One region of the Nonomuraea sp. NPDC049758 genome, then DNA from elsewhere that is predicted to be linked to it. Evidence: riboswitches for the same ligand, from Rfam matches in the RefSeq annotation. Region 1 holds a riboswitch; each other region holds the start of a gene.
The links. A riboswitch is a leader RNA that binds a small molecule or an ion and turns the genes downstream of it on or off. The one in region 1 is predicted to bind thiamine pyrophosphate.
Positions count from the first base shown of each region.

Region 2: another riboswitch for thiamine pyrophosphate. It lies ahead of thiC (phosphomethylpyrimidine synthase ThiC); the one in region 1 lies ahead of AB0J46_RS15655 (FAD-dependent oxidoreductase).
Region 3: another riboswitch for thiamine pyrophosphate. It lies ahead of AB0J46_RS07955 (cytosine permease); the one in region 1 lies ahead of AB0J46_RS15655 (FAD-dependent oxidoreductase).

Region 1 covers NZ_JBFAMZ010000005.1:291,362-301,484, reverse strand. Annotated here, with positions in the region: gene allB (allantoinase AllB) at 1-1,143, shown strand, start outside; gene alc (allantoicase) at 1,144-2,091, shown strand; gene pknB (Stk1 family PASTA domain-containing Ser/Thr kinase) at 2,101-4,026, opposite strand; gene AB0J46_RS15665 (thiazole synthase) at 4,273-5,028, opposite strand; gene thiS (sulfur carrier protein ThiS) at 5,021-5,221, opposite strand; gene AB0J46_RS15655 (FAD-dependent oxidoreductase) at 5,218-6,774, opposite strand; TPP riboswitch at 6,764-6,880, opposite strand; gene AB0J46_RS15650 (FAD-dependent oxidoreductase) at 6,933-8,102, shown strand; gene AB0J46_RS15645 (Rv2175c family DNA-binding protein) at 8,133-8,507, shown strand; gene thiE (thiamine phosphate synthase) at 8,485-9,138, shown strand; gene AB0J46_RS15635 (polyprenyl synthetase family protein) at 9,255-10,123, opposite strand, start outside.
Region 2 covers NZ_JBFAMZ010000001.1:450,423-460,545, forward strand. Annotated here, with positions in the region: gene AB0J46_RS02115 (acyl-CoA dehydrogenase family protein) at 1-671, shown strand, start outside; gene AB0J46_RS02120 (polyphosphate polymerase domain-containing protein) at 666-1,427, opposite strand; gene AB0J46_RS02125 (DUF4956 domain-containing protein) at 1,424-1,954, opposite strand; gene AB0J46_RS02130 (response regulator transcription factor) at 2,042-2,704, opposite strand; gene AB0J46_RS02135 (HAMP domain-containing sensor histidine kinase) at 2,701-4,098, opposite strand; gene AB0J46_RS02140 (hypothetical protein) at 4,111-4,434, opposite strand; gene AB0J46_RS02145 (SDR family NAD(P)-dependent oxidoreductase) at 4,564-5,361, shown strand; gene AB0J46_RS02150 (hypothetical protein) at 5,448-6,281, shown strand; gene AB0J46_RS02155 (SDR family oxidoreductase) at 6,400-7,251, shown strand; gene thiC (phosphomethylpyrimidine synthase ThiC) at 7,261-8,739, opposite strand; TPP riboswitch at 8,732-8,844, opposite strand; gene AB0J46_RS02165 (class I SAM-dependent methyltransferase) at 8,880-9,500, shown strand; gene AB0J46_RS02170 (glycoside hydrolase family 95-like protein) at 9,460-10,014, opposite strand; partial or broken gene AB0J46_RS02175 (glycoside hydrolase N-terminal domain-containing protein) at 10,091-10,123, opposite strand, start outside.
Region 3 covers NZ_JBFAMZ010000002.1:702,809-712,931, forward strand. Annotated here, with positions in the region: gene AB0J46_RS07910 (hypothetical protein) at 1-163, shown strand, start outside; gene AB0J46_RS07915 (HAMP domain-containing sensor histidine kinase) at 247-1,371, opposite strand; gene AB0J46_RS07920 (response regulator transcription factor) at 1,368-2,066, opposite strand; gene AB0J46_RS07925 (hypothetical protein) at 2,173-2,346, shown strand; gene AB0J46_RS07930 (DUF6412 domain-containing protein) at 2,343-2,543, shown strand; gene AB0J46_RS07935 (YidC/Oxa1 family membrane protein insertase) at 2,619-3,260, shown strand; gene AB0J46_RS07940 (ATP-binding protein) at 3,257-3,682, opposite strand; gene AB0J46_RS07945 (PAS domain-containing sensor histidine kinase) at 3,834-5,702, opposite strand; gene AB0J46_RS07950 (methylated-DNA--[protein]-cysteine S-methyltransferase) at 5,798-6,370, shown strand; gene AB0J46_RS07955 (cytosine permease) at 6,356-7,693, opposite strand; TPP riboswitch at 7,684-7,797, opposite strand; gene AB0J46_RS07960 (rhodanese-like domain-containing protein) at 7,849-8,172, opposite strand; gene AB0J46_RS07965 (DNA-formamidopyrimidine glycosylase family protein) at 8,199-9,077, opposite strand; gene AB0J46_RS07970 (TenA family protein) at 9,115-9,720, opposite strand; gene AB0J46_RS07975 (GPP34 family phosphoprotein) at 9,744-10,123, shown strand, end outside.

The sequences.
Region 1 (10,123 bases):
GGCCTGGTGGACACGCACGTGCACGTCAACGAGCCGGGCCGGACCCATTGGGAGGGCTTCGCCTCGGCCACCAGGGCGGCCGCCGCGGGCGGCGTGACCACGATCGTGGACATGCCGCTCAACTCCCTGCCGCCGACCGTCAGCGTGGAGGCCCTGGAGGCCAAGCTGCGGGCCGCCCGCGGGCAGTGCCACGTGGACGTGGCGTTCTGGGGCGGCGCGGTCCCCGGCAACCTCAAGGAGCTGCGGCCGCTGCACGAGCGCGGCGTCCGGGGCTTCAAGTGCTTCATGTCGCCCTCGGGCGTCGAGGAGTTCCCGCCGCTCGCCACGGCCGAGCTGCGGGCGGTGCTGACCGAGGTCGCCGGGTTCGGCGGGCTCGTCGTGGTGCACGCCGAGGACCCCGAGCTGCTGGCCGAGCCGGGCGGGCCGACGTACCGGGAGTTCCTGGAGTCGCGGCCGGGAGCCGCCGAGCGCAGCGCGGTCGCGCGGGTCGTCGCGCTGGCCGCCGAGACCGGTGCGCGCGTGCACATCCTGCACGTCTCCAGCGCCGAATGCCTCGACGTGCTGGCGCGGGCCCAGGCCGACGGGGTGGCGGTCACGGCCGAGACCTGCCCCCACTACCTGACGCTGGAGGCCGAGCAGGTGCCCGAGGGGCGCACGGCGTACAAGTGCTGCCCGCCCATCCGCTCGCGGGCCAACCGCGAGCTGCTGTGGGACGGCCTGGCCCACGGCGTGCTAAGCAGCGTCGTCTCCGACCACTCGCCCTCGCCCGCCGACCTGAAGGTGCCCGACTTCGCCGCCGCCTGGGGCGGTGTCGCCTCCCTCCAGCTCGGCCTGTCCGCGGTCTGGACGGAGGCCGCCCGGCGCGGCCACACCCTCGCCGACGTCGTCCGCTGGATGTCGTCGGCCCCCGCCGCGCTGGCCGCGATCCCCGGCAAGGGCGCGATCCGCCCCGGCGGCGACGCCGACCTGGTCGCCTTCGACCCCGACGCCGACAACCCGGTGGACGCCGCCCGCCTGCACCACCGCAACCCCGTCACCCCCTACCACGGCCGCGTGCTCAAGGGCGCGGTGCTGACCACCTGGCTGCGCGGCCGTCCCGTGGACGGAGAGCCGCACGGCCGCCTCATCCTCGGGGAGCAGTAGATGCCCGGCTTCACCACCCTGCCCGACCTGGCCCTGCGCACCCTCGGCGGCGCGGTCGTGGCGGCCAGCGACGAGTCCTTCGCCGAGAAGGAGAGCCTGATCAGGCCGGGCCGCCCCGGCTTCCGCGCCGAGACGTTCGGCAACAAGGGCCAGGTGTACGACGGCTGGGAGACCCGCCGCCGCCGCACCCCCGGCCACGACTGGGCGCTGGTGCGGCTGGGCCTGCCGGGCGTGATCCGCGGCGTGGTGATCGACACGGCCTGGTTCAAGGGCAACTACCCGCCCTACGCCTCGGTCGAGGCCGCCGCCGTGCCCGGCCATCCCGCGCCCGCCGAGCTGGCCGCCGCCGACTGGACGGAGATCGTCCCGAGGACGGCGCTCAAGGGCGACGCCGAGCACCACGTCGAGGTCACCGGCGACGACACCCGCTACACCCACGTACGCCTGAACATGTACCCCGACGGCGGCATCGCCCGCCTGCGCGTGCACGGCGAGGTACGCCCCGACCTGTCCGTCTACGAGGGGCTGAGCCTCGACCTGGCCGCCCTCCAGAACGGCGGCCTGGTCACCGCCTGCTCCGACGAGTTCTACTCCGCGCCGAACAACGTCATCGCCCCCGGCCTGGCCCGCCACCAGGCAGAGGGCTGGGAGACCGCACGCCGTCGCGGGCCGGGCAACGACTGGCTGCTCATCCGCCTGGCCGGGCCGGGCCTGGTGCGCCTGGCCGAGATCGACACCACGAACCTGATCTTCAACGCCCCCGGCCACGTCGCGCTCACCGGGCTGTCCGGCGGGCGCGAGGTCACGCTGCTGCCGAAGACCCGGTTGCAGCCAGACGCGCCCCACCGCTTCCGGCTCGGCCCCCCCGAACCGGTCACCCACGTACGGGTCGACATCTACCCCGACGGCGGGCTGGCCAGGGTGCGCCTGCACGGGCACCTGGCCTGACCAGGCGCACTACTGCCAGAGGAAGACCGTCGCGCCGGGCGGCCGCTCACTGTTCGGTAACGGCCGCTGGTACTGCACGACGCCGCCGTTGGCCAGCCGCTGGACCCGCACGTGGAAGCCCAGCGACTCCAGCTCCGACTTGGCGTCCTTGACGTTCTTGCCGATGACCGCGGGCACCAGGCGGAACTCCTGGTCGTCGCGGGCCTCGTTGTCGCCCTTGAACCAGTCCCAGAAGTCGGTCTGGCAGCGCGCCACCGTGATCATCGCGGGGGTGCCCTTGTCGACCTCGGACTTGGCCTTCGGCGCCTGGGCGATGACCGTGCACGGCTCGGCGTCGTCGTCGACCTCGTTGACCTGCACCGCGAAGCCCTGGCCGCCGAGGTAGGCGGCGGCCTCGTCCTTCGGCATGCCGGTCACGTCGGGCATCACCATGCCGGCGCTCACGAAGATGCCGACCTTCGCGCCCTCCTTGACCTTCTCGCCGGCCTCGGGGGAGCTGCGGATCACCTTGTTCCGCTCGACCTCGCCGTTGGGCAGGCGCTTGACGCTGCCCACGGTGAGCCCGGCCTCGGCGATCTTGACGCGCGCCTCGTCGCTGGTCAGGCCCCTGACGCTGGGGACGATCACCCGCTTGGGGCCGAGCGAGGGCACCAGCGTGATCGTGCTGCCGCTCTCCACCTCGGCCTTGCCCTCGGGGTCGGTACGCAGCACCAGCCCCTCGGCGGTGTCCTCGTTGTACTCGCCGGCGACCTTGTTGACCTTGAAGCCCTTGCTCGTGGCGGTGCGCTCGGCGACCACCACGTTCTGGCCGACGAGGTCGGGCACCTGCACGTATTTGGTCTGGGAGAAGTACCAGCCGGTCAGCGCCACCGCGACGACCATCACCGCGGCGAGCGTGACCAGGAACCAGTTGGGCCTGAACGAACGCCTGGACGGCGGCGGCGACACCGGCGGCGTCACCTCGGCGCGCGGCTGGATCAGCGTGTGCGCCGGCGCGGCCAGCGGCATCGACGGGGCGCCCGCGCCGCTCGGCCGCGGCGGCATCGACTGGTTGAACACGGCCGTCATGGCCGGCGGGGTGCTCAGCCGGGGCAGCATCCGGTGGGCGTCGACCGCCTCGACCAGCATCGCCGTGGCGTCGGCCGGGCGGTCGTGGGGCTCGCGGGCCGTGGCGTGCCCGACCAGCGTGTCGATCAGCGGCGGCACCTCGGGCACCAGCGACGACGGCGGCGGCACCGTGTCGTGCACGTGCCGGTAGGCCACCGACATCGGCGTCTCGCCGTCGTAGGGCTGCTGCCCGGTCACCAGCTCGAACAGCATGATGCCCGCGGCGTAGACGTCGCTGCGCACGTCGGCGCCGCCGGTGGTGACCTGCTCGGGCGACATGTAGCCGATCGTGCCGATCATCACGCCGGTACGGGTCTGGTTGGTCGCCTCGATCGCCCTGGCCAGCCCGAAGTCGACGACCTTGACCCGGCCGTCGTCGGTCATCAGCACGTTCTCGGGCTTCACGTCGCGGTGGACCATCCCGGCCTGGTGGGCCGCGCCCAGGGCGGCCAGCACCGGGATCATGATCTCCAGCGCCTCGCGGGCGGGCAGCCTGCCGCGCTCGCGCAGGATGTCGCGCAGCGTGCGGCCCGGCACGTACTCCATCGACAGGTAGACGACGTCGGTGTCGGTGCCCTGGTCGAAGACGTGCACCACGTTGGGGTGGGACAGGCTGGCCACCGACTTGGCCTCGCCGATGAACCTGCGGACGAACGCCGGATCCTCGGCGAGCGAGCGGTGCATGACCTTCAACGCGACAGTGCGATCCAGCCGGACGTCGAGCGCCAGGTAGACGGTCGCCATACCGCCCCGGGCGATCCGGCTCTCGATGCGGTAACGCCCATCGAGGAGCCGCCCGACCAGGGGGTCCGCAGTCGTCTTATCCACCACCCCCCTGAGTTTACGGGCGTTTTGCCACCGGCAGGGCCCGCGCGCCCGAAACCGATGCGGAGACGTTCTCGCGAGAGCGGCCCCGACCGGCGGAAGGGCCGGCGTGAGCCGGTCCCTCCGGGCGTCTCATAGGGATCTCCGAGGGGATCTTCAGAGGGGATCGCAGAGGAGATCTCCAGGGAGGATCTTCAGGGCGTCTCCCGGGCGCCTCCGGGGCCTCTCCCGGGCGCCTCGGGGGCGTCTCTAGGGGGTCGTCGGAGAGGACGCCTCGGCGTAGCGCCGGCGCGGGATCCGGCCCGCCTGCCGCGCCTGGCGTCCGGCCGTCACGGCCGCCCTCATCGCCGAGGCCATGAGCTCGGGCCGCTGCGCCCGGGTGACCGCCGTGGCCAGCAGCACCGCGTCGCAGCCCAGCTCCATGGCCAGGGCGGCGTCGCTGGCCGTGCCGATGCCGGCGTCGAGGATCACCGGCACCCCGGCGGACTCCACGATGAGCTCGATGTTGTGCGGGTTCCTGATCCCGAGCCCCGAGCCGATCGGCGCGCCCAAGGGCATCACCGCCGCGCAGCCGGCCTGCTCCAGCCGCCGCGCCAGCGCCGGGTCGTCGCCGATGTACGGCAGCACCACGAACCCGTCGGCCACCAGCCGCTCGGCCGCGTCGAACGTCTCGATCGGGTCGGGCAGCAGCGTGCGCTCGTCGGCGATGACCTCAAGCTTGACCCAGTTCGTCCCCAGGGCCTCGCGGGCCAGCCGGGCCGTCAGCACGGCCTCGCCCGCGGTGAAGCAGCCCGCGGTGTTCGGCAGCACCTTGATGTCGCGGCGGCGCAGCACGTCGAGGACCGAGCCGCGGGCGCCGGGGTCGAGCCGCCGCATGGCCACCGTGGTCAGCTCGGTGCCCGAGGCGACCAGGGCCTGGTCGAGCACCTCCAGGGAGGGCGCGCCGCCGGTGCCCATGATGAGCCGGGAGGCGAACTTCTCCCCGGCGATGATCAGCTCATCCACCCTGCACCGCCGTCAGCACCTCGACGCGGTCGCGGTCGCCGAGCGCCGTCGTCTCCCACGAGCTCCGCGTCACCACCTCGTCGTTCACGGCCACGGCCACGCCGGTGGTGGCGGTGGTCAGCGTCCGTACGGCCTGGGCCACGGTGGTGCCGTCGGCCACCTCGTGTGCGGCGCCGTTGATCGTCACAATCATGAAATATCCCGAAATCTCGCGGGCGAGCACAGCGCGGCCAGCTCGCCCTCCTCACCCGTCAGAATCCCCGCGCCCGTCGAAAGCCTTACCGCCCGAGCCGCTGGCTGTGTGGTTGTCTGTACCGCTGGCTGTGTGCCTGTCTGGGCCGTTGTCGAGGCCGCCGTCGCGGGCCTCGACGTCGCGGCCGAGGGCGTCGCGGACGGTGCCAGCATCGCCGACGTGACCAGGGCCGCCGTCAGGGGGGCCAGCAGCACCCCGCCCCGGTGGTGGCCGGTCGCCAGCACCAGCCCGGGGACCTCGCCCGCCCCGATGATCGGCAGGTTGTCAGGGGTGCCCGGACGCAGCCCGGCGACCACGTCGGCGACCTCCAGCTCGGTGACGCCCGGCACCAGCTCCCTGGCGTCGCGCAGCAGCTCGTAGAGCCCGCCCGCGGTCACCCGGGTGTCGAACCCCAGCTCCTCCTGGGTCGCCCCGAGCACCAGCTCGCCGTCGCCCCTGGGGACGAGGTAGACGGGCGCGCCGTGCACCATCCCGCGTACGCACCGGCCGAGCAGCGGCTGCGGCGAGCGCAACCGCATGATCTGCCCCTTGACCGGCCGGACGGGCACGTCGGCCAGCTGCCCGCTCCACGCCCCGGCGGCCAGCACCACCCGCTCGGCCGCGATCTCCCGCACCGCCGGCTCAGGCTGACCGGGTACGGGCTCAAGCCGCACCCCCGTCACAGCACCTGTCGCAGCTCCCGCCACAGGTCCTGCCACACCGCCTGTCCCAGCGCTTGCTGCACCGCTTGTCCCAGCGCCGATCCCAGCGCTGGGCCCCGAGCCGGTCCCAGCACCGGTCGCGGCGCCTGGAGCGGCGGCGCCGTCGCGCAGCAGGCCGGTCACCCGCGCCCGCACCACGGGCACGCCCAGCCGGTCGAGCGCGGCCAGCAGCGCCGCCGTGACCCGGCGCGGATCGACCCAGGCGTCACCGGGGGCCAGCAGCCCGCCGCGCACCGAAGGGGCCAGCATGGGCTCCAGACGGCGGCACTCGCGCCCGGTCAGCCGCTCGACCCGCAGCCCCAGCTTGTCCATGAACGCCGCCAGGTCGTCGAGCGCCGCGAGGTCGTCGGCCCCGAAGGCGACGTCGAGCGTGCCGTCGGCGCGCAGGTCGAGCGCACGACCAGCGGCCCCCTCCGGCCCGATCACCCCGAACGCGCCCCCGAACGCCTCACCGGCCCTCGCCCCGGCCACGCCACCGGGACCGCCACCGGGACCGCCATTGGGACCGCCGCTCAGGCCCGCGCCGAGACCTGGCCCGAGGCCCGCACCGAGGCCCGCGTCGGCGGCCAGTTCGGCGGCGAAGGACGGCCATCGGCTCAGCGAGGCGGCCCCCAGCCGCAGCAGCGGCTCCTCGGTGTAGGCGACCTCGCTGACGGGCGCCAGCATCCCGGCCGCCGCGTAGGACGCGCCGCGCCCCGGGGCCGGATCGACCACCGTGACGGGCAGCCCCTCGCGGGCCAGCCGCCAGGCGATCGACAACCCGACGACCCCGCCGCCCACGATCACATTCATCCGCGCTCCCTTCGCCGGCATGATCCGGATCAGGTGTCTTGCGGTCGAAGGCCCGTTCAAGCCTTCCTCTCAGCCCGGTGACGGCCGGACTCCCGCGCGTCTTGCGCCTCCAGCCTACGGCCTCGGCGCGACGTGCCGGCACCGCCCCCGTTATGGTCATGAACGTGAACCATGTCGTAGTGGTGGGAGCGGGCCTGGCCGGGCTGCGCAGCGCGGAGGCGCTGCGCGGGCGCGGCTTCACCGGACGGATCACGCTGATCGGCCAGGAGCGCCATCGGCCCTACGACCGTCCGCCGTTGTCCAAGGCCGTGCTGTCCGGCGCGGCCGACTCGAGCTTCCTGGAGGCCGACCTCGACGCGCTGGAGGTCGACTTCTGGCCCGGCGTCACGGCCAAGGCCCTGCGCGAGGGCGTCGTGGAGACGACCGAGGGCGAGCTCGGCTACGACGGCCTCGTGATCGCCACCGGCACCGAGCCGATCACCGTGCCCGGCGACGGCCACCAGCACGTCCTGCGCACCCTCGACGACGCCCACGAGCTGCGCGCCGGGCTCGTGGCCGGGGCCCACGTGGCGATCATCGGCGCCGGCTGGATCGGCGCCGAGGTCGCCACCGCCGCCCGCAAGGCCGGCTGCTCGGTGACCGTGATCGAGGCCGGCCCCACCCCACTGGCCAACGCCGTGGGCCCGGAGATCGGCGCCCGCACGCGACACTGGTACGACGGCATCGACCTGCGCCTGAACACCATGGTCGACGAGGTGGACGAGGGCGGCGTGCGGCTGGTGGGCGGCGAGTTCGTCCAGGCGCACGTGGTCGTCACGGGCATCGGGGTGCGCCCGGCCGTCGAGTGGCTGGCCGGCTCCGACATCGACCTGCACAACGGCGTCGTCACCGACGAGCACCTGCGCACGTCCATGCCGAACGTGGTCGCCGCGGGCGACTGCGCGGCCTGGTGGTCGCGCCGCTACGGCGTCCGGCTGCGCGTCGAGCACTGGGACACCGCGCTCGGCTCGCCCGAGGTCGCCGCCGCGACCCTGCTGGGGGAGGAGGCCGTCTACGACCCGGCCCCCTACTTCTGGTCCGAGCAGTTCGGCCACATGGTCCAGTACATCGGCCACCACCCCTCCGGCGACCGGCTGCTCTACCGGGGCGAGCCCGAGGGCAAGTGGTCGGCCGTCTGGCTGACGTCCGGCGACACCCTCGCCGCCGTGCTCGCCGTCGACCGGCCCCGGGACTACGTGCAGGGCCGTAGGATCATCGAAGGCGGGCATCGCCTCGACACAGAACGCCTGGTAGATCCAGAGGTCCCCCTACGGGATTGTGTTGTTTGAGCAAGGACGGCATGTGGTAGTTGTGGTTTCGTGACGCTTTCTGTTGCACAGATCGACCGGGAGACCGACCAGCTCGTCGACGAGTGGCTCACTCTCCCCGAAGTGGCCTCACGCCTCGACCTCTCGATCGGGCGGGCCAAGCAACTCCTCAAGGACCACAAGCTGCTCGGCGTGCGCCGTGGCGGCGGCGGGCCACAGGTTCCCGCGGTGTTCCTCGACGGGAAGGACGTGATGAAGGGCCTGCCCGGCACACTGACCGTGTTGCAGGACGCCGGCTACGACGACATCGAGTCGCTGCGCTGGCTCTTCACCCCAGACGAGTCCCTGCCGGGGTCGCCCATCGAGGCGATCAAGGCCGGCCGTCACACGGAGGTCAAGCGGCGTGCCCAGGCCCTCGCTTTCTGAGGCCCGCCTCTATCTCTGCACCGACGGCCGCCGCGACCGCGGCGACCTGGCAGAGTTCCTCGACTCGGTGCTGGCCGGCGGCGTGGACATCATCCAGCTGCGGGAGAAGGGCCTGGAGGCACGCGAAGAACTCGCGCTCCTGGAAGTCTTCCGCGACGCCTGCGACCGGCACGGCAAGCTGCTGGCCGTCAACGACCGGGCGGACATCGCCTTCGCCGCCCGGCCCGACGTGCTCCACCTGGGGCAGGACGACCTTCCCGTGACGGTCGCGCGAGAGATGCTCGGCGACGACATCGTCATCGGCCGGTCCACCCACTCCGTCGCCGAGGCGTCCGCCGCGGCCGTGGAGGAGGGCGTCGACTACTTCTGCTGCGGCCCGATCTGGCCCACGCCGACCAAGCCGGGCCGCCACGCGCCCGGCCCGGCGCTGCTTCGGCACGCGGCCTCACTGGGACCGGTCCCGGGGTCGGCCGCGCCGCGGCCGTGGTTCGGGATCGGCGGCATCGACCTCACCAACCTCGACGAGGTCATGTCGTACGGCGTGAGCCGCGTGGTGGTCGTGCGCGCGATCACCGACGCGGAGGACCCGGGAGCGGCGGCGGCCGAGTTCGCCAAACGCCTGACCCCCTGACACTGACCCCCTGACACGATCGGGCGCCCGTCCACGACGGGCGCCCGCAATCCACGGCGAGGCCGCCTGCCGACGCGGGCCGCTCAGGCCGGCCACCGGTACCAGGGGCCCCGGGGTCAGGTCCTGCGGGACGTCGCGGCGATGGCCAGCTCGGTCAGCGCCGTGCGCGACCCGGCGGTGACCGGCGCCTCGTCGAGCGCGGCCAGCGCGTCGGTGAGATAGCCGGCGATCAGGTCCTCGCACTCCCGCAGCGCGCCGCTGTCCGTGATGATCTCGCGCAGGACGCTCACCCCGACCTCGTCGAGCCCGGGGTCGCCGAGCAGCCTGCGCACCGTCGCGGCCGCCTCCGGAGCCGCCCCGGCCAGGGTGCGGGCCACCAGCATCGTGCGCTTGCCCTCCCGCAGGTCGTCGCCGGCCGGCTTGCCGGTCTGGGCCGGGTCGCCGAAGACGCCGAGGATGTCGTCCCTGAGCTGGAAGGCGATGCCGACGCGGCGGCCGTAGCCGGTGCACAGCTCGTCCATCCACGGCTCCAGCGCGCCGGCCGCGAGCACCAGGCCGAGCCTGAGCGGCTGCTCCACCGAGTACTTGCCGCTCTTGAACAGCGCCACCCGCAGCGCCGACTCGAAGGTGTTCTCGCCGTGGGCCTGCTCCAGCAGGTCGAGGTACTGGCCGCACATCAGCTCGGTGCGCATGTGATCGTGGACGGGCTGGGCGGCGGCCAGCGACGCCGGCGGCAGGCCGCTGGTGCGCCACATCTCGCCCGACCACACCAGCAGCAGGTTGCCCAGCAGGATGGCGGCCCCCTCGCCGAACTGCTCGGCCGAGCCGTGCCAGCCCTCCTTCTCGTGCAGGGACTGGAAACGGCGGTGGGCGGCCGGCATGCCCCTGCGCAGGTCGCTCTTGTCCATCACGTCGTCGTGCACGAGCGCGCTGGCCTGCAACAGCTCCAGCGACGCGGCGGCGGTGAAGATCTCGGGCACGTCGG
Region 2 (10,123 bases), on a different contig from region 1:
TGCCCGAGGGCTCGCGCGGCGCGAACACGGCCTTCCTGGTGGACCTGCCCAACCCCGGCTGGAAGGACGTGCGCGAGGTCGAGACCATGCACGGCTCGACCGGCCACAGCGAGATCGTGATCGAGGACCTGCGGGTGCCCGACAGCGCGGTCCTCGGCGGCCGGGGCAACGGCCACCGGCTGGGCCAGTACCGGCTGGGCCCGGCGCGGCTCGCCCACTGCATGCGGTGGATCTCGCAGGCCGAGACGGCGCTGGACATGATGGTGGACCGGGCGCTCAACCGCTACAGCCACGGCTCGCTGCTGGCCGAGAAGCAGGGCGTGCAGTGGCTGATCGCCGACTCGGCCATGGAGCTCTACCAGTGCAAGCTCATGGTGCTGCACGCCGCCTCCAAGATCGACCGGGGCGAGGACTTCCGTACGGAGGTGTCGATGGCCAAGCATTTCGTGGCGAACAGCCTCAACCGCATCGTCGACCGGGCGATCCAGGTGCACGGCGCGCTCGGCTACTCCACCGACACGCCGCTGGCGAGCATGTTCCAGCACGCCCGCTGGGCCCGCTTCGCCGACGGCGCCGACGAGATCCACCAGATGCGCATCGCCGAGCGCACGATCGCGGCCTACCAGGCGACCGGTTCGACGAGCGCAGCGACCGGCGGCCTGCCGCTATAGCGCAAGATATCCCCGCATGACGGGTTGCCAGCGGTTGGCCGGGACGCCCCGGAGCGCGGCCACCGCCAGGCAGTACTTGCTGACGCTGACCGGCCGCACCCCCAGCCCGCGCAGCACCCGGTCCACCAGCGCCCGCCCGTCGGCCGACTTCGACTCCAGCAGCACCCGGTCGCGGCGGGCGGGCACCCGGCGGCCGCCGTCGTGGCAGAGCAGGCCGGTGTCGCAGGTCAGCCGGGCCTGCCCGGTCCGGTCGACGAGCGTGACCCGCCGGTAGTCGGTGGACAGCACGGGCCCGAGCGCGTCGGGCACGACGACGCTCAGCTCGCTGCTCAGCGTGTCGCCGACGAACTCCATGGCCTCGCTGGTCAGCTCGCCGGCCGCCGCGGCGTCGTACGGGATGCGGTGTTTGTCGGTGTTGCCGCGGGTGCCGTTCAGCTTCAGCTCCAGCCATCGGCCGCCCCCGTCCAGGTACGTACGGGTGCGCAGCTTGAAGCGGCGCCGCCGGTCCTGCCGGTGCTGGCGGAAGGTCAGCAGATCGGGCGTGTCGAAGTAGGTCGAGGTGTAGCGGAACTGGCGCAACGCCCCGATCCGCAGCACCGAGAGCCGGTCGCCCAGCTCGGCCACCAGCTCGGCCATGGCCGGGACGCTGACCACGTACTTGCGGTCCACCCGGCTCATCAGCTCCGGCACGTCGTCCAGCCCGACCGGCGGCAACCCGGCCGCGACGCCCGCCATCAGCGCGCCCGCGTCCCTCATCGGGCCACCTCGGCGATCTGGAAGCGCACGTCCACCACGGTCACGTCGCGCACGTAGTCCACCTGGGTGACGACGCAGTGCAGGACGCGGCCCCGCAACCGGCTCTCCAGGTCGGCCCTGAGCAGCTCGGGGTCGGCGTGCACGACGTCGAGTGTCACGACCTGCTGCCTGGTGCGGCCCAGCAGGCGGGGGTGGTCGGCGACGTGCACGACGGCCAGCAGCACGCCGTCCAGCAGCAGCGCGGTCAGCGGGAGCTGGGAGGCGATGCCGTTCACCAGCCCGAGGACGATCGCCACGAAGTAGTAGGCGATCTCCTGCTGGGTGATCTCGCTGGACCGCAGCCGGATGATCGACAACACCCCGAACAGCCCGAACCCGACCGCCAGGTCCACCCGCTGGACCAGCAGCAGGGAGACCACCGCGAAGATGCCCACGTTCAGCGCCACGTAGGCGAACAGCAGGTCGCGCCGATGGTGTCGCCGGTAGTACAGGCCGTAGGCGAGGACGGTGATCGCCGCCAGGTCCATCGCCAGTCCGGCCGTCACGGTGTCTTGCCCCTCGTTCTCATGTCCACCAGCCTGCGGCTCGCCGGTGAGGGAGCCGTGAGGCGCCCATTAGGCGGCTCTCATCCGGTAGCCGGTGCCGCGCACGGTCTCGATGCGGTCGGGCCCGATCTTCCTGCGCAGGTAACGGACGTAGACGTCCACGACGTTGGAGCCGGGGTCGAAGTCGAAGCCCCAGACGTGGCTGAGCAGCTGCTCGCGGGTCAGCACCTGGTCGGGATGCCGGCAGAAGATCTCCGCCAGCGCGAACTCCCTGGTGGACAGGTCCACCACGCGGTCGCCGACGTGCGCCCGCCGGGTCCGCAGGTCGAGCGCCAGGTCGCCGACGCGCAGCACGGTCGGCTCGGGCGTGCGGTCGGCCCGCAGCCGCAGCCTGACCCGGGCCAGCAGCTCCTCGAAGGCGAAGGGCTTGGCGATGTAGTCGTCGGCGCCCCCTTCGAGCCCGGCGACCGTGTCGGTCACGCCGCCCCGGGCGGTCAGGATGATCACCGGGATGGCCACCTTCGCCTCCCGCAGCCGCCGCAGCACGGTGAACCCGTCGCTGAGCGGCAGCCCGATGTCGAGCAGTAACAGGTCGAACCCGCCCGAACCGGCCAGGTCGTAGGCCGCGACGCCGTCCGTGACCACGGCCGTGACGAAGCCGTTGCCGCGCAGACCCTTCTCCAGGAAGGCCGCGATCCTGCTCTCGTCCTCGGCGATCAGGATCCGGTTCATGCCCTGGCCAGCGGCAACGTCATCACGAAACAAGCGCCCCCCGCCGGGACGTCCGCCACTCTCACACCGCCTCCGTGCGCCTCGGCGATCGACCTGACGATCGCCAGCCCCAGTCCTGCCCCGTCGTGCCCGCCCGTACGTCCCGCGCCCCTGACGAACCGGCGGAAGATGCGCTCCCGGTCGGCGGGCGCGACGCCCGGGCCGCTGTCGCGCACCCACAGCTCGGCCCGCCCGTCCCGCACGGCCGACCCGACCGCGATGAGATCGTCGTCCATGGTGTGGCGGACGGCGTTCACCACCAGCTGCATGAGCGCCTGCGTGAGCCGCTGCCGGTCGGCCGGGATCCGCGCCTCGGCCACCTGGTCGACCCGCCACCGCCGGTCGCCCAGCGGCCGGGCCTTGGCCACCACGCTCACCGTCAGGTCGGCCAGCTCGACCTCCTCGACCGCGAGGAAGCCGGGCTGCTCGGCCTTGGCCAGGGTGAGCAGGTCGTCCACGATCCGGTTCATCCGGTCCAGCTCGTCGGTGACCAGGGCGAGGGTCTCGGCCCGTTCGGCCGGGTCGTCCCCCATCAGCTCCAGATGCCCGCGGATGACCGTGATGGGGGTACGCAGCTCGTGCCCCGCGTCGTCCACGAACGTGCGCTGGACGGCGAAGGAACGTTCCAGACGGTCGAGCATGTGGTTGAACGTGGCGGCCAGCGCGGCCACGTCGTCGTCGCCGGTCACCTTGAGCCTGCGGGTGAGGTCGGCCGAGTCGCTGATCTGCTCGGCCGTCTGGCTCACCAGCCGCACCGGGGCCAGCACCCGCCCCGCCACGAACCAGCCCGCCGCCCCCGCCAGAGCCAGCGCGGCCAGCGCCGACAGCCCGAGCACGCCGACCGCGTCCACGATCTCGCCCCGATGGCGGTCGTAGAAGACGGCGGCGACGAAATGGCCGGGACGGGGGTCGGCCGCCACCCTGACCGGGATGACGGCGTACCTGACCGTGCCCGCGACGCTCTCGGTGTCGCCGTAGGCGGGCCTGGTGGCCGCGGCCAGCGCCTTGACCAGCTTCTCGTCGGTGTCGAGCCGGGCCGGCGGCGTGACGGCGGTGATCCGGTCGGCCCTGCCGCCCACCATGGTGAAGAAGGTCTCCCAGCGGTCGGGCGCGTTGATCGCCAGGTAGCCGGTGAGCAGTTCCCGCACGTCGGAGACCGGCCGGCCGGTACGGGGGTCGTGGGCGGTGGCGGCGTACCTGCGCAGTTTCTCGGCCTCGTTGGTGAACTCCAGGTTCATCCGGTCGTCGAGGCGGGCGAGCAGGACGGTCCAGGTCGCGAAGATCGAGACCGCCAGGGCCAGGCCGACGACGGCGAGCATCCAGCCCACGATCCGGGCGCGGGCACTCACCCGCATCCGGCCCCCCGCTCAGTCGTCGCCATCGCCATCGTCATCGTCTTCGTCGTCATCGTCTTCGCGGTCGTCATCGTCGTCTCCGCCGGTCCAGGCGCGATGGTGGTCGTCGTCGCCATCATCATCGCCGCCTCCGGGCTTCGGCGCGGGCGGCTTGACGGGTTCCGCCTCGGTTCCCGGCGACGTGAACGGCCGTACGTCGCCGACCGGCGTCCCCGGCGAGGTCGAGACCGTGACGGACTCCCCCAGATCGGGCCCGTCGCCGGCCGCCCGCACCCAGCCGGCCGAGAGGAACCCCGCCGCCGTCAGCGCCACGAGAATGAGCATCACGCGTTTCATGAGGTAGAGCGTCTGCCTCGCCGAGGAGACCATCCTGAGGCCAGGATGAGGAACCTCTCATCCCTTCCCATCCGGCCCGTCGTCATTAGAATCATGTTCTGATACCGGCTGGTCGGTCAGGAGGTCTTCATGAGGGTGCGGGACAAGGTGATCGTCGTGACGGGCGCGGCCGGCGGCATCGGACGGGCGATGGCCCTGCGCTTCGCCGCCGAAGGCGCCGCCGGGATCGTGCTGGCCGACCTGGACGAGCCCGGCGCGAGGGCCGTGGCCGACGAGATCGGCGAGCGGGCGGTGGCCGTCCGCGCGGACGTCTCCGTCGAGTCCGACGTGGCCGCGCTGGCCGAGCCCACCCCCTTCGGCCCGGTGGACGTGTTCTGCTCCAACGCCGGCATCATCGGCGGCTCCGGCCTCGACGCCCCCCTCCAGGAATGGACCTCCCTGTACGCGGTCAACGTCCTGGCCCACGTGCACGCCGCCCGCGCCGTCATCCCCGGCATGGTCGCCCGCGGCGGCGGCTACCTGCTGAACACCTGCTCGGCGGCCGGGCTGGTGAGCTGCCCCGGCGACGCGCCGTACGCCGTCACCAAGGCCGCGGCCATCGCCTTCGCCGAGTGGGTGGCCATCCACTACGCCGCGCAGGGCATCAAGGTCAGCGTGCTGTGCCCGCAGGGCGTGCGTACCGGGATGCTGGAACGCGGCGTCGAGGAGGACCATCTGACGGCGCGCGCGGTGGGGGCGGCGGGCGCGATCCTCGACCCCGCCGACGTGGCGACCGCCGTGATCGACGGCCTGGCCGCCGAACGGTTCCACATCCTGCCCCATCCCGAGGTGGCCGACTTCTACCGCCGCAAGGCCGAAGCCCCGGACAGATGGCTAGCCGGAATGTCCAACTTCATCACCACCCTCCAATCCCCTCCGACCGCCTGACCACGAGCCGCCTCCTCCACACCCCACAAGCGTCCCCGCAAGGCACTCCCCTCGCCGTCGCCGTTCGCGAAAGGCCCGACCTGACCATGGACCAGCAGCTCACCCGGACCGCCCGCCAAGCCTGGCGCCGCCTGGAACCCGTCCACGGAATGATCTACTTCGTTCCCGAGGCCACCACCCGCTACGCCGCCCTCGGCCTCACCGGCATGTCCGGATATTTCACCTCACGCTCCGCCCCCTTGGGCCCCGCCCCCGCCGACCTCGTCATCGCCACGTTCTACAACTTCAACCCCGACCTCGTACGCCGCTCCCTCCCCTGGGACCAGGTCACTCCCGCCCAGGTCCTGCAAGCCCGCCACGAAGCCGCCGCCGAAGCCCTCCGCCGGGCCGCCGTCCACGAACTGCCCGACCTCGTCCCCGTACTCGCCCTGGCCAGGCGCGCCGCCGAGGCCGCCTGCGACCACCCCCAGGGCCGCCCCCTGTTCGCCGCCCACGCCGCCCTCCCCTGGCCCGACGACCCCCTCCTCCAGCTCTGGCACGCCCAGACCCTCCTGCGCGAGTTCCGCGGCGACGGCCACGTGGCGACACTGCTGGCCGAGGGCATCACCGGCCTCGAAGCCCTCGTCCTGCACGCGGCCAGCGGCGAGGTCGCCAAGCCGTTCCTCACCATGAGCCGCGCCTGGCCCCCCGACCAGTGGGCCCACGCCGAGACCACCCTCCGCACCCGCGGCCTCCTGACCGCCGACAACGACCTGACCCCCGAAGGCAAGTCCCTGCGCCACCACCTCGAAACCCGCACCGACACCCTGGCCATGCCCGCCTACGGCGCCTTGGGCGAACCCGACTGCGAACGCCTCGCCGACCTCGCCCGCCCCTTCGGCCGCCGAGTGGTGGACGCCGGCCTCCTCAAGCTCACCTGATCACCTGCGCCCCGGTTCCTTCCCGAGGGCCGTCAGCTGCGGGCCGGACGAGGAGACAACCGCTGATCTGGGCGAAGCATGACGTTACCGATACCCCGCCAGGGGAAGATCGCCGGACATGTCGGAGACACCACCACCCCAGAGCCAGCCGTACCCGGGCCGTACGGACGAGATGTCCCCCGAGCCGCGCGACGAGATGCGCGGTTACGAAGGCAGGGACCTGCTGGCGGGCAAGAAGGCGCTGATCACCGGCGGTGACTCGGGCATCGGCCGGGCGGTGGCGGTGGCGTTCGCCAAGGAGGGCGCGGACGTCGCCATCGCCTACCTCGACGAGCACGACGACGCCAACCACACCCGCGGCCTGGTCGAGCAGGAGGGACGGCGGTGCGTGCTGCTGCCCGGCGACCTGGGCGACCGCGACCACTGCGCGACGGTCGTGGAGCAGGCGGTCTCCGAGCTGGGCGGCCTGGACGTCCTGGTCAACAACGTGGCCTACCAGGCGCCGGTCGACTCCCTGGAGGAGCTGACGGACGAGCAGTGGGAGCACACGTTCGCGGTCAACATCCACAGCTACTACCGCGTCACCAAGGCCGCGCTGCCGCACCTGCGGGAGGGCAGCGCGATCGTGAACACCTCCTCGATCAACGGCCTGCGCGGCAACAAGACCCTCATCGACTACGCCGCGACGAAGGGCGCGATCAACGCCTTCACCTACTCGATGGCCCAGAACCTGGTCGAGCGCGGCATCAGGATCAACGCCGTCGCCCCCGGCCCGGTCTGGACGCCGCTGATCCCGGCCACGATGCCGGAGGAGAAGGTGGCGAAGTTCGGCGCGCAGGTGCCCATGAAGCGGGCCGCCGACCCCGACGAGATCGCCCCTTCGTACGTGTTCTTCGCCGCCGACCGGCTGTCCTCGTACTACACGGGCGAGGTGCTGGCCCCGATCGGCGGCGAGACGCTCCCGGGCTGACCGCGCAGGTCAGAGGTAGATCGAGCCGCCCTTCCCGAGGAATTCGGCCGCCTTGTCGGCCATGCCCGCCCGCACCTCGTGGCTGAGCTTCATCGAGCAGAACTTCGGGCCGCACATCGAGCAGAAGTGCGCGGTCTTGGCGGGCGCGGCCGGCAGGGTCTCGTCGTGGAAGGCGCGGGCGGTGTCCGGGTCGAGCGACAAGTCGAACTGGTCCTCCCAGCGGAACTCGAACCGGGCGTCCGACAGGGCGTCGTCCCACGCCTGGGCCTGCGGGTGACCCTTGGCCAGGTCCGCCGCGTGCGCCGCGATCTTGTACGTGATCACGCCGGTCTTGACGTCGTCGCGGTTGGGCAGGCCGAGGTGCTCCTTGGGGGTCACGTAGCAGAGCATGGCGGTGCCGTACCAGGCGATCATGGCGGCGCCGATGCCCGAGGTGATGTGGTCGTAGCCGGGGGCAATGTCGGTGACGAGCGGGCCGAGGGTGTAGAAGGGCACGTCGTCGCAGAGCTCGCGCTGCAGGTCGACGTTCTCCTTGATCTTGTGCATGGGCACGTGGCCGGGGCCCTCGATCATCACCTGCACGTCGTGCGCGTGCGCGATCTTGGTCAGCTCGCCCAGGGTGCGCAGCTCGACGAACTGGGCCTCGTCGTTGGCGTCCGCGATCGAGCCGGGGCGCAGCCCGTCGCCCAGCGAGAACGTCACGTCGTAGCGGGCCAGCAGGGCGCACATCTCGTCGAAGTGCTCGTACAGGAAGCTCTCGCGGTGGTGGGCCAGGCACCAGGCGGCCATGATCGAGCCCCCGCGCGAGACGATCCCGGTCTTGCGTCGCGCGGTCAGCGGGACGTGCGCCAGCCGCACGCCCGCGTGCACCGTCACGTAGTCGACACCCTGCTCGCACTGCTCGATCAGGGTGTCGCGGTAGACCTCCCACGACAGCGCCTCGGGCCGCCCGCCCACCTTCTCCAGCGCCTGGTAGATGGGCACGGTCCCGACCGGTACGGGCGAGCTGCGGATGATCTGCTCGCGGGTCTCGTGGATGTTCGGCCCGGTGGACAGGTCCATGACGGTGTCGGCGCCCCACCGGGTGGCCCACGTCATCTTCTCGACCTCCTCCCCGATCGAGGAGGTGACGGCGGAGTTGCCGATGTTGGCGTTGATCTTGACCAGGAAGTTCCGGCCGATCGCCATCGGCTCGGACTCCGGATGGTTGACGTTGGCGGGGATGACCGCCCGCCCGGCCGCGACCTCCTGCCGGACGAACTCGGGCGTCATCCCCTCCCGGACGGCCACGAACTCCATCTCCTTGGTCACCACGCCGCGCCGCGCGGCGCCGAGCTGGGTGACCGGCGACCCCCACGCCGAGCGGTCGGTACGCGACGGCCCCGAGGTGTCGTAGAGCCGCACCGACGTGCCGTTCGACAGCCTGACCTCGCGCATCGGCACCTGAAGGTCACCGATGTAGATCTTGGAAAAGCGCGCGTCGCTCATCGCGCAAACTCCCTTCGCCGGCATTATCCGGAGCAGGTTCTGGCGGTCGGCGGCTGACAGCCGTCCTCTCAGCCCGGTCCGCACCGGGCTCCCGCGTTGGTCATCGCGATCATAACCCCGCGCGTGGCAGGATCAAGGGGATGTCTGATCCCATTGCGCACACGACCGCCACCTACGACCGCATCGCGCGCCAGTTCGACGAGCAGTTCACCGAACCGCCGCCCTCGTTCGCGGCCTTCCGCGACCGGTTCGCCGCAGCCCTGCCGGCCGGAGCCACGGTCGCCGACCTGGGATGCGGCCCGGGGCGCGAGTCGGCCTGGTTCGCCGGACGCGGCCTGACCACCGTGGGCGTGGACCTGTCGATCGAGATGGCCAGGCTCGCCGCCGGGCACGGCGTGCCCACCGTTCTGGGCGATCTGCGACGCCCGCCGTTGTCGCCGGCGTCCCTGGACGGCGTCTGGTCGGCCGCGGCCCTCGTGCACGTGCCGTCCGAGCAGACCGAGCCCACGCTGCGCGCCTGGCACGCGGCGCTGCGCCCCGGCGGGGTGCTCGCGCTGACCACCGCCCTGGGCGACAGCGAGGGCTGGGAGCCGGTGCCGTACCGGACGGAGTACGAGCGCTGGTTCGTCCACCGCGACGCGGGCGACCTGCTCGCGGTGCTGGACGCGGCCGGGTTCGCGGTCGCCTGGCACGAGACGAACGTCACCCACCGCACGTGGTTCAGCGTGCTGGCGACAGCGCGCAGCTCTCCCCGGCCCTAGTCTCCAGGTCGAGCGCGCGGGCGCGCAGCCCGTCGAACGAGCCCGCGGGCCAGGCGGCCGGCAGCGCGGGCAGCAGCTCGATGACGCCGGCGTGGCTCTGGAGCAGCATCTCGGCCACCCCGGCGGTCGCGCCGAGGTTCCCGTCGATCTGGAACGGCGGATGGGTGTCCCACAGGTTGGGCAGCGTGCTGGCGCGCAGTTGCCCGCTCAGCATGCTCAGGGCACGGTCGCCGTCCTTGAGCCGGGCCCAGAAGTTGACCTTCCAGGCCATGCTCCAGCCCGTGCCGCCGTCGCCGCGGGCTTCGAGGGTGGTGCGCGCCGCGGCCAGGTGCTCGGGGGCGGTGAGCTGCGTCCCGGGGTGCAGGGCGTAGAGCTGGGAGACGTGCCGGTGCCGGTCGGACGGGTCGTCGAGGCCGGCCTTCCACTCCTGGAGCTGCCCCCAGGAGCCGACCCGCAGCCCCGGATCGAGCCGGTCGGCCGCCGCGCGCAGCCGTCCGGCGAACTCGACGTCCACGCCGAGCGTGCGCGCGGCCGCGGCCGTTGTCGGCGAGCACGCCCCGGACGCGCAGCCGTCCGGACTCGGCGGTCACTTCCTCCCCGCCGTCATGTGCGGTGCCGAAGCG
Region 3 (10,123 bases), on a different contig from region 1:
GCTCGACCTGCACCAGCCGCGCGACGCGGGTGGCATCACGAGCGACACCGCCAACCCGATCCTGCGGTGCCGGAGCTGCATGTGGCGCTGGCCCTGCCCGACGTTCCGGGCGATGTCGGAGTCGTTCGGGCAACGCGACACCGCGCTCCCCGAACCCGCCTGACCCGGGCGCCCTGACCCGGGCGACCCACGATCGAGGAAGCGAGACCACAGCGGAAGATCGAGGCAGGACACCGTGCGGGAACGTCAACTTCCGGACACCAGGGGCAACCGGATCTCGAACCGGCACCCCGGTCCTTCGTTGACCACCCCGATCATCCCATCATGCGCCTCGACGATCCCCTGGGCGATCGCCAGCCCGAGCCCGGCGCCGCCGTCGGCGGTGGGCGTACGCGCGGCCTCCCCCCGGAACGCCACCTCGAACACCCGAGGCAGATCCTCCTCGGGAATCCCCCCGCAACCGTCGGCCACCGAGAGGCAGGCCATCCCCTGCTCGTCCACCCCGGCCCGCAGCACCACCGCCCGTTCCGAGGGCGTGTGCCGGATGGCGTTGACGACCAGGTTCCGCAGGGCCCGGCCCAGCGCCGCCGCGTCGGCCTCCACGGGCACGGCCCCCGCCGCCTCCGCCGTGAGCACCACCCCTTTGGCCCTGGCCAGCGGCTCGACCCCGGCCAGCGTGTCCGCGACGAGGTCGGCGAGCCCGATCCTGGCCCGCGAGAGCCGCAACGCGCCCGCGTGGATGCGCGACAGCTCGAACAGGTCGTCCACCATGGCCGAGAGCCGTTCGACCTCCAGCTTGATCTGGCCGTGGTAGCGCGCGACCGTCTCGTGGTCGGCCACCACCCCGTCCTCCAGGGCCTCGGCCATGGCCCGCAGGCCGGCGAGCGGCGTGCGCAGGTCGTGGCTCACCCAGGCGACCAGTTCCCGGCGCGCGCCTTCGAGCGCGCGTTCCCGCGCGTACGCCTCCTCAAGGGTGCTCGCGATCTCCTGGAGCTCGGCCGGCAAGCCCAGCGGCGCCCTGAACGGCACGTCGCGCACGGCCGCCACCAGCCGCCTGCTCTCCCCCACCACCCGCCTGGCCAGCACGAACGCGACCCCGAGCCCCACCAGGCCGCCCACCGCGACCACGCTGAGCACGAAGTCCTTGACCGCCCCCTCGATGATCATCTTCATCGTGATGGCGACCACGCCCGCCAGCGTCGCCGCCACGGCGACCACCACCACGACGGCCAGCATCACGCCGATCGACCTGGTCCGCAGCCGTCCCATGGCCCATACGCCGGCGGCGGCGACCAGCAGCCCCAGCCCCGCCGAGACGGCCACGACCATGGGCAGCTCGCTCACCGACACCATGGGATCGGGAGGCGTCACCCCGCGCTCTCCATCGGCTCGTACCGGTAGCCGACACCCCAGACCGTGACGATCCGCCGCGGCTCGGTCGGGTCCGCCTCGACCTTCTCCCGCAGCCGCCGCACGTGCACGGTCACGGTCGAGGAGTCGCCGAACGACCACCCCCACACCTGGTCGAGCAGCGCCGACCGGCTGAACGCCTGCCGCGGGTTGCGCATGAGGTAGGCCAGCAGGTCGAACTCCCTGGCCGTCAGCATCACCTGCGCGCCGCCGAGCCGCACCTCGTGGGCGCCGACGTCCACGACGAGGTCGCCGTCGCGCAGGACCCCGGTGCCGGCCGTGACGGACGCCCCCCGCGCCCGGCGCAGCACCGACTGCACGCGCAACGCCAGCTCCCGGGGGCTGAACGGCTTCGTCACGTAGTCGTCGGCCCCGGTCTCCAGGCCCACCACCCGGTCGATCTCCTCGCCGAGCGCGGTCAGCATGATCACCGGGACCGGCCACCGCTCCCTGAGCTTCCTGCACACCTGGAGCCCGTCGATCCTGGGCAGCATCAGGTCGAGCACCATGAGGTCGGGCGGGTCGGCCAGGGCCCTGCGCAGCGCCTCGGCGCCGTCGCCCACGCACTCCACCTCGTGCCCGTCGCGCTCCAGATAGCGCGCCACGACCTCGGACACGGTCGGATCGTCGTCGACCACCAGGATGCGGGTGTTCACCGTCTCACCGTACGGCTGAGCCCCACGTGGCGGACATGGTGGCGGACATGGACGTCACAGGTTCGTAAGCCTCGCGGATCATGCTCGGAGGACGTACGGTGGCCTCATGAGTAGAGTCGTGATGCTCGTTTTAGGGACCCTTCTCGGTCTCTTCGTGCTGTTCAACTTCCTCCTGCCGTTGCTGGCAGGTCTGTTCAAGCTCGTCCTGATCGTCGGGGTCGTCGCCCTGATCGTCTTCATCGCGGTCACCGTCGTCGGTAAGTCCCGTTCGTCGCAGTGACGTCGCTTCTGTTCGATCCGTGGCTGGTGGGGATCACCATGATGGCGATCCTCCTGCTGGCCACGTGGGCGGCCACGTTGCCGCCCGTCCTCGGCGGTGAGTCTCCCGGCTTCCCGCTGACCTACGCGCGCCGCACGGCCTTCCAGCGGCTGCGTGATCCCGACGCGGCCGGACGCCCGCGTCCACGAGCGCCTTAGGCGAGCCCCGCTTCCGTCAAAGCGGGGCTCATCGTCATGTGTGAGCCCTGATCCGTCGTCATGTCTGAAGGGCTCATGATCGATTCACTTGTCACGTTCGTCATCGGCGTGTCCGGCGGCCACGCCGCGCTCGCCATCGTGCTGTTCACCCTCGCCGTACGCCTGGTCCTGCTGCCGCTCAACGTCCGGCAGGCGCGGGCCGGCCAGGTCCGGCAGCGGCTCGCGCCGAAGCTGCAGGAGCTGCGCGAGCGCCACGGGCGCGATCCGGAGCGGCTGTCCAAGGAGCTGACCGCTCTGTACGCCCGGGAGGGCACGTCGCCGTTCGCGGGGATCTTGCCGATGCTGGCGCAATTGCCGTTCCTGTGGCTGATGTTCAGGGTGGCCACGCACCCGACGGCACTGGCCGGTCACACTCTGTTCGGGGCGCCGCTGGGCCAGCAGCTCGCGGGTGTGGTGGCCAATTTCGGTCTGATCAGTTGGCCGGTTTCGGTCTTTGTCATCGTGATCGCGGGGCTCGTGCTGCTGGCATGGCTGTCGGCCCGCTCGATCAAGGTGTCGGAGGAGCAGCCGGAGTTGCTGCGCAAGGTCATGCCGCTGTTGCCGTACGGCTCCGCGCTGGCCGTGCTCGTGCTCCCCCTGGCGGCCGGCCTGTACCTTCTGGTCTCCACGGCGTGGGCCGTCACCGAACGGGCCGTACTGGCGGCCAGGACCGCCTAACCGGCCTCCTTCAGGGCCGCGACCTGCCCGTTCACCGCCGCCCCGTTGGGTGCGGGCAGGATGGCCCACACCGTCGTCGTGTCACCGTCGTGACGTACCCCCCAGCTCTCAGCCACGTATTCGACGATCCCCAGCCCCCGGCCCCCGAGCGAAGACAGGGTCGGGCGGCCCGCCCGCGGCTCCGTCGCCGCACCCCCGTCGCTGACCGCCACCTCTATGTGATCGTCGCTACGCATCCAGGCGACCCTCACCATGCCTGAAGGCAGCGGATGCGCGTGCCGCAGCGCGTTGCTCAGCAACTCGCTCACCACCAGCACCGCATCGTCGATCGCGGCGGTGTAGACCCCACAATCCTGCAGGTCAGTGCTCAGACGCTGGCGGGCGACGGCGACGCTGGACGGCGCGTACGGCAGCAGCACCACGCTTGACACACCCACCTCCCCGTTCCCTGTGCCCCCCGCGGGAACACTCCCCGGTACGACCGAAATGCCCCGTTAGCCAATCGCAGAAACCGCATCTCGATCACAGCTTGTACACATTGGACGATAGATCAGCTCAACTGTGACCACCTCGTTACCGCATCGGTGTGTCGGATCGGATAGGGGAAGCGCGCCTCAGGATCAACCGCATCCTCGTACCCCCTCCGGGCCTCGGTTGAGCACTCACTTCTCCCCCCTGTGCCCTGGCCAGACTGCGCACGATGTAGAGGCCCAGCCCCACTCCACCAAAGCGTCTCCGGTCCCCGCTGTCCACCTGGACGAAGCGCTCAAAGATCCGTTCGCGGTCAGGCGGTGGGATTCCGACCCCCTCGTCATCCACCACTACGACCACGCCGTCGTCTTCGGGCCAGGCTTCAACACAGATCAATCCACCCATTGGGGAATATTTAAACGCGTTCTCCAGCAATTGCCCCAAAACGATGTCGGTTGCCAGGGCGTCACCCAGCACCTTCGGCAATTCGTCCGGGATGCGCACTTCGACGCGGTGGCGGTCGGACAACACGGGGAGGCCGAGCGTGGCCGCGTGGATCCGGGCCGCGAGGTCGAACGCCTCGATCCGCACGGCCAGCTCGTCCGCGCCCGCCCTGGCCCCCAGCAGCAGGTGGTCCATGAGCTGGCCCAGCGATCCGGCCCGCTCGGCGATCGTGTGCACGGCCGAGCGGCGTTCCGCGTCGCTCATCTTGTCCCAGCGCGCGTCGAGCGTGCCGGCGAACCCGCGCACGATCGTGATCGGCGTGCGCAGCTCGTGGCTGGTGGTGGCCAGGAAGAGGTCCTTGGCCTCCTCCAGCTCCTTGGCCTGGGTGACGTCGCGGAAGTCGATGACGATCTCGCCGGTCTCCTCGATGCGCGCGCTCACCACGTCCAGCCAGCGCCCGTTCTCCATCTGGAACGTGAGCTTCTCGCCGGGGCTGGGCAGCGGGAACGGCGGCGGGCCGCCGATCACCGCGTCGGCCGGGAAGGCGGTCAGCTCGGCCGCGGCGGGGTTCCAGCGCACGACCCGGCCGGCGTCGTCCAGCACGGCGATGCCGTCGGCGCTGGCGTCGAACACGGCCCGCTCGTGCGCCCGCTGCCGCACCGCCTCCTGGTAGGCCACCGCGTTGCCGACCGCGATGCCGGCGTGCCCGGCCAGCAGTTCGAGCAGCTCCAGCTCCAGGTGGCCGGGGGCGGGCCCGGCGAACAGCGCGTAAAGGGCCCCGTAGGGGCGGCCGCCGACCGCGGCCAGGCCGAGCGCGATCGTGTGCAGCCCGTTGAGCCTGGCCCACACCAGGTCGCCGAGCCCCTGGGACTCCAGCATGACGGTCTTGCCCGTCCGTAAGAGCTTGTCCACCAGGCTCGTCCGCAGGCCGGTGGTGGTGCCCCTGAGCGTCTCCGGCAGCCGGTACGTGCTGACCAGCCGCAGCCGCTCGCCCTCGATCAGCACGAACCCGCCCGCGTCCGCGCCCGTCAGCTCGGTGAGGCTGGCCGAGATGCGGTCGAGCACGGCCGGCAGCTCCCGCTCGGAGTTGATGTCGCCGACCACGTCGGTGAGCCGGCGCACCAGCCTGGCCCGGCGTTCCATGCGCAGCCCGGCGACCTCGTCGGCCCGCGCGGGATGGTGGGCCAGGACGTAGCCGACCACGGAGTTGCCCATGCGCAGGGCGTTGATGTCCACCCGCAGGTCGAGCGGCCTGCCGTCCTTGTGGACGCGCTTGGTGCGCAGCGACACCTGGCCCCCGGTGCGGACGCGCTCCAGCACCGCGTTGTGCTCGGCGGCCAGCTCGTCGGGGACGATCGGCGCCCGGCGACCCAGCATCTCGGCCGCCGTCCAGCCGAACAAGTGCTCGGCCGCCGCGTTCCAGACCAGCACGCTCTGGTCGCGGTCGAGCGCCACCACGGCGTTGGGGGACCCGGCGAGCACGGCGCGAGCGATCTCCTCGTCACTGCCGACCCATGCGTATCCCACACCTCCATAGTGCACGTGGCGTGGTGGGTCTGACGGGCGATCCGTCCGATACGCTGCGCTCACGAAGATTCCGGTGGCTGAAACGGGTGAGAGGCATGTCGAGCAGCGACCTCGATGCCCTGCTGAGAGTGACCTCCAGCACCTACAAGGGAGAGGGGCCCCCGGGCATCGCGTTCGGCACCTACGACGGCGCGGTGGGCAGGCTGGTGCTCGCGGTGACCGGCAAGGGCATCGCGGCCTGCAGTTTCGAGGCCGAGAACACCGTGTTCGAGCGGGTGGCCAAGGAGGTCGGCACGTTCATCGGGCCCGACGCCCGCCGCCTCGACCCGGTGCGCCGGGAGCTCGACGCGTACTTCTCCGGCCGGCTGCGCACCTTCGCCACGCCGGTCGACCTCGCGCTGGCCACGCCGTTCGCCCGTACCGTGCTGCAGAAGACCATGGCGGTGCCGTACGGCACGACCACGACGTACGAGGAGATCGGCGCGAGCATCGGACGGCCGCGCGCCCTTCGCGCGGTCGGCAACGCGATCGGCGCCAACCCGGTGTGCGTGATCGTGCCCTGCCATCGGGTGGTCCGTGAGGACGGCGAGCTCGGCGACTACGCCGGAGGCGTGGCCGCCAAGCAGCACCTGCTCAACGTCGAACGCCGGGTCTCAGCGGGCCGCTGAGCGGCGCCGGCCGAGCACGCCGATGAGCAGCGTCACCAGGGCCGCGACCAGCGCGCCGCCGAGCGCGCCGTTCATCCACGGCTCCCGCGTGAAGCCGACGGCGTCGCGGGCGGACGCCCAGAAGTCGTCCCAGCCGGCGACCGTGGGCGTCGAGGTGGTGAACCAGTAGGCGGCGAAGCCCAGCGCCCACGGCAGCAGCATCAGCCAGCGCGAGGGCGCGTCCTCGGCGGTGTTCCAGCGGGCGGCGCCGCCGAGCACGAAGTAGTCGACGGCCAGCACCGCGAACATCGGCACGAACACCGCGCCGATCACCCCGAGGAACGCGCCGTAGGAGGTGACGTCCACGACCAGGGCGATCGCGGTGGTGAGCACGCCGATCGCGGTCGAGACGACCCGCCGGTCCACCTTCGGCATCAGGTTCTGCAGCGAGACGGTGGTGGAGTAGACGTTGGCGAAGGACTGGTCGGTCTCGCGCAGCACCAGGATGCCGAAGAACAGCGCGCCCAGCGGCGCCGCGACGAACGGCTGGAACACGACCATGCCGTCGGCCTGGACCGCCTGGGCGCCCGCGATGGCCACCGCGTACACGCCGAGGGCCAGGCAGGCCACCTGGGCGACGGTGTAGCCGCCGACGACGCCGGTGAAGGCGGCCCGGCTGGAACGCGAGTGCCTGGCGAAGTCGGCGGCCATCGGCACCCACGACACCGACAGGGCGATGACGTAGTCGACGGCCGGGGCGAAGGCCGTCCACGACCCGCCCGTGTACGTCGGCGCCTCGCCCAGGAACGACACGGTGAACCAGATCAGCGACACGATCACGCCGGCGGTCACGTACCGGCGCAGCAGCCTGATCGATCCGAGCGGCCAGACGGCGAGCGCGGTGGTCAGCACCCCCGCCACCACCACCCACACCTGGTACGGGACGCTCCCGAAGATCGCGTTCGCGGCCTTGGCGATCACCCAGAGCTCGAAGGCCCCCCAGCCGAGCATCTGCACGATGTTCAGCACGGACGGGACGTACGACATCTTCGCCCCGAACAGCCCGCGCAGCAGCACCATCGCCGGCCGCCCGGTCTGCGTGCCGGGGATGGCCGACAGGCCGACCATGGCCGTGCCGATGAGGCTGCCGACCACGGCGGCCGTGAGCGCGGCCACGAGGCTGAGCGGCGCGTTGGTCAGAGGATCGATCAGGACGAGCGCGCCGGAGAAGCCGAGGAGGCTGACACCGAGGTTGGCCCAGAGCGCGCCCTGGTCGAGGACGCCGAGGGTCTTGGGGGGCGCGCCGTCAAGGGTCAGCGGAACTTCGTCGACGACATGCGTCATCGCACACTCCCTACGCCGGCATTACCCGGACAGGTTCAGGCGGTCGGCAGCGGCTGTGTTGCTGCCCTCTCAGCCCGGCACCCCGAGCTCCCGCGACTATGCAGTTGGCGCCCTCATCATGCCTCAATGGCGGCGGAACCGCCACAGTGGGGCATTCAGGCCACGAAAGGATCCTGCCCGGTCTCGCTGACCATGGGACGGCGGGCGAACTCCCACGACTGCATGCCGCCGCCCACGTTGACGGCGTCGCGCCCGAGCTGGTTGAGCCACGCCGTGACCTGCATCGACCGGCCGCCGACCCGGCACACCACGTAGACGGTGCGGTCGGCGGGCACCTCCTCGACCCGGCCCTGGATCTGCGACATGGGGATGTGCACGGCCTCGGGGGCGTGGCCGGCCAGCCACTCGTCCTGCTCGCGGACGTCGAGCAGGTAGGCGTCGTCGGGAACGGCGGTCACGTCGATCTCTGGAACGGTCATGCCTCCATCATCCCGCGCCCGGGACCCTACTTGAGCAGGCGCGACATCCGCCGGTCGGCCAGCGGTTTGCCGCCCGTCTGGCAGGTCGGGCAGTACTGGAGCGCGGAGTCGGCGAAGGACACCTCGCGGATCGTGTCGCCGCACACGTCGCACGGCTGGCCGGCCCGGTTGTGCACGCGCAGCCCGGACTTCTTCTCCGCCTTGAGGTCCTTGGCGGCCAGCCCGTGCGCCCGTTCGACGGCGTCGCGCAACGTCGTCACGATGGCCTCGTGCAGGTCGGCGATCTGCGCGTCGGTCAGCGTCGCGGCGATCTTGAACGGCGACATCTTCGCCGCGTGCAGCACCTCGTCGGAGTAGGCGTTGCCGATGCCCGCGATCACCTTCTGGTCGCGCAGCAGCCCCTTGATCTGGGTGCGGTTGCCGCCCACGATGCGCTTGAGCGCCTCGACGGTGAAGGCGTCGTCGAGCGGGTCGGGGCCCAGGGCGGCGACGCCCGGCACGTCCTCCGGCTTGTCGGTGACGTAGACGGCGAGCCGTTTCTGCGTGCCGGCCTCGGTCAGCTCGAAGCCGGGGGCCAGGCCGTCGTCGTCCGGGGCCAGCCGTACGCGTACGGCCAGCGGCCCCTTGCCCGGCCGCACCGGCCGCGCGCCGGTCAGGTCGTCGCGCCAGCGCAGCCAGCCGGCGCGGGCCAGATGGATGATCAGGTGCAGGCCGTCGCAGTCGAGGTCGAGGAACTTGCCGTGCCTCGACACGTTCGTGACGGTGAGCCCGCCGAGCGCGGTGACCGGCGGGTCGAACGTCTTGAGCGCCTGGAAGCCGACGACGTCGACGCCGGCGATCGAACGGCCGACCGCCCGCTCGCGCAGGAAGTTGGTGAGCGACTCCACCTCGGGAAGTTCCGGCATGCCCCCAGGGTATGGCGCGCGCCGGGCCGGCACGCGACTACGGCACGTCCCAGAAGGCGAGCTCGTGTGCCATGCCCTCGGCGAACAGCGCCTCCGCCCGTACGGGGTCGGGGTCGGCCTCGTCGATCATCTGCCCGATCCGTACGGTCAGCGCCGCGAACGCCGGGTCGGCGTAGGTGTCCACCCAGGCCCGGTACCGCGGCTCGGCGGGCGGGTTCTCGGCAAGAATCTTCCCAAGACTCGAATATCCCCACATACACGGATAAAGCGCGGCCAACCCCTCCCCGTACGACCCCGCCGCCTCCAGCAGGAACGCCGTGTACGCCACACACGCCGGCCCCTTCACCGCATTGTCCAGATCGGCCCCGAACTCCGCCGACAACGACCGATGCAGCCGCAGTTCGTCGTGGTACGTCGCGTACGCCAGATTCACCAGGTCTCCCAGATGCCCGTCCGGCGCCTGCCAGGCCAGCCTGGAGAACACCCGCACATAGTCGAGCAGGTACAGGTAGTCCTGCTCCAGCCAGGACCGGAAGACCGGCTCCGGCAGGTCGCCGCGCCCGATGCCGGCCACCGTGGGATGGTCCAGCTGCGCCTGGAGCAAGGGCCGGCCGATCGCGTGAAGTCTTTCCGAAATGCTCATGCCTGGGAGGTTAGTGTCGGGACATGACCGTGACGATTGCCGAAGAACTCCTCCTCCTCGCCCACGACGAGGAAGCAGGCAAGCAGCTCATCGGGGGCGTCCAGCTCGACCCCGCGCTCGGCGGCGCGATCCTCGCCGAGCTGGCCGCCGCGGGCCGCGTCGAGCTGGCCGACGACAAGGTGACGGTGACGGACCCCACCCCGCTGGGCGACGCCGAGCTCGACGCCGCCCTCGCCCGCATGGCCGAGGACGGCAAGGCCAGGAAGCCCGCGTGGTGGGTGCAGCGGCTGCAGTCGGACAAGCTGCGCAGGCGCCTGCTCGCCAGGCTCGCCGAGGCGGGCGTGCTGGCCGAGGAGCGCGGCCGGGTCCTGGGCATCTTCCCGACCACGCGCTGGCCGGAGTC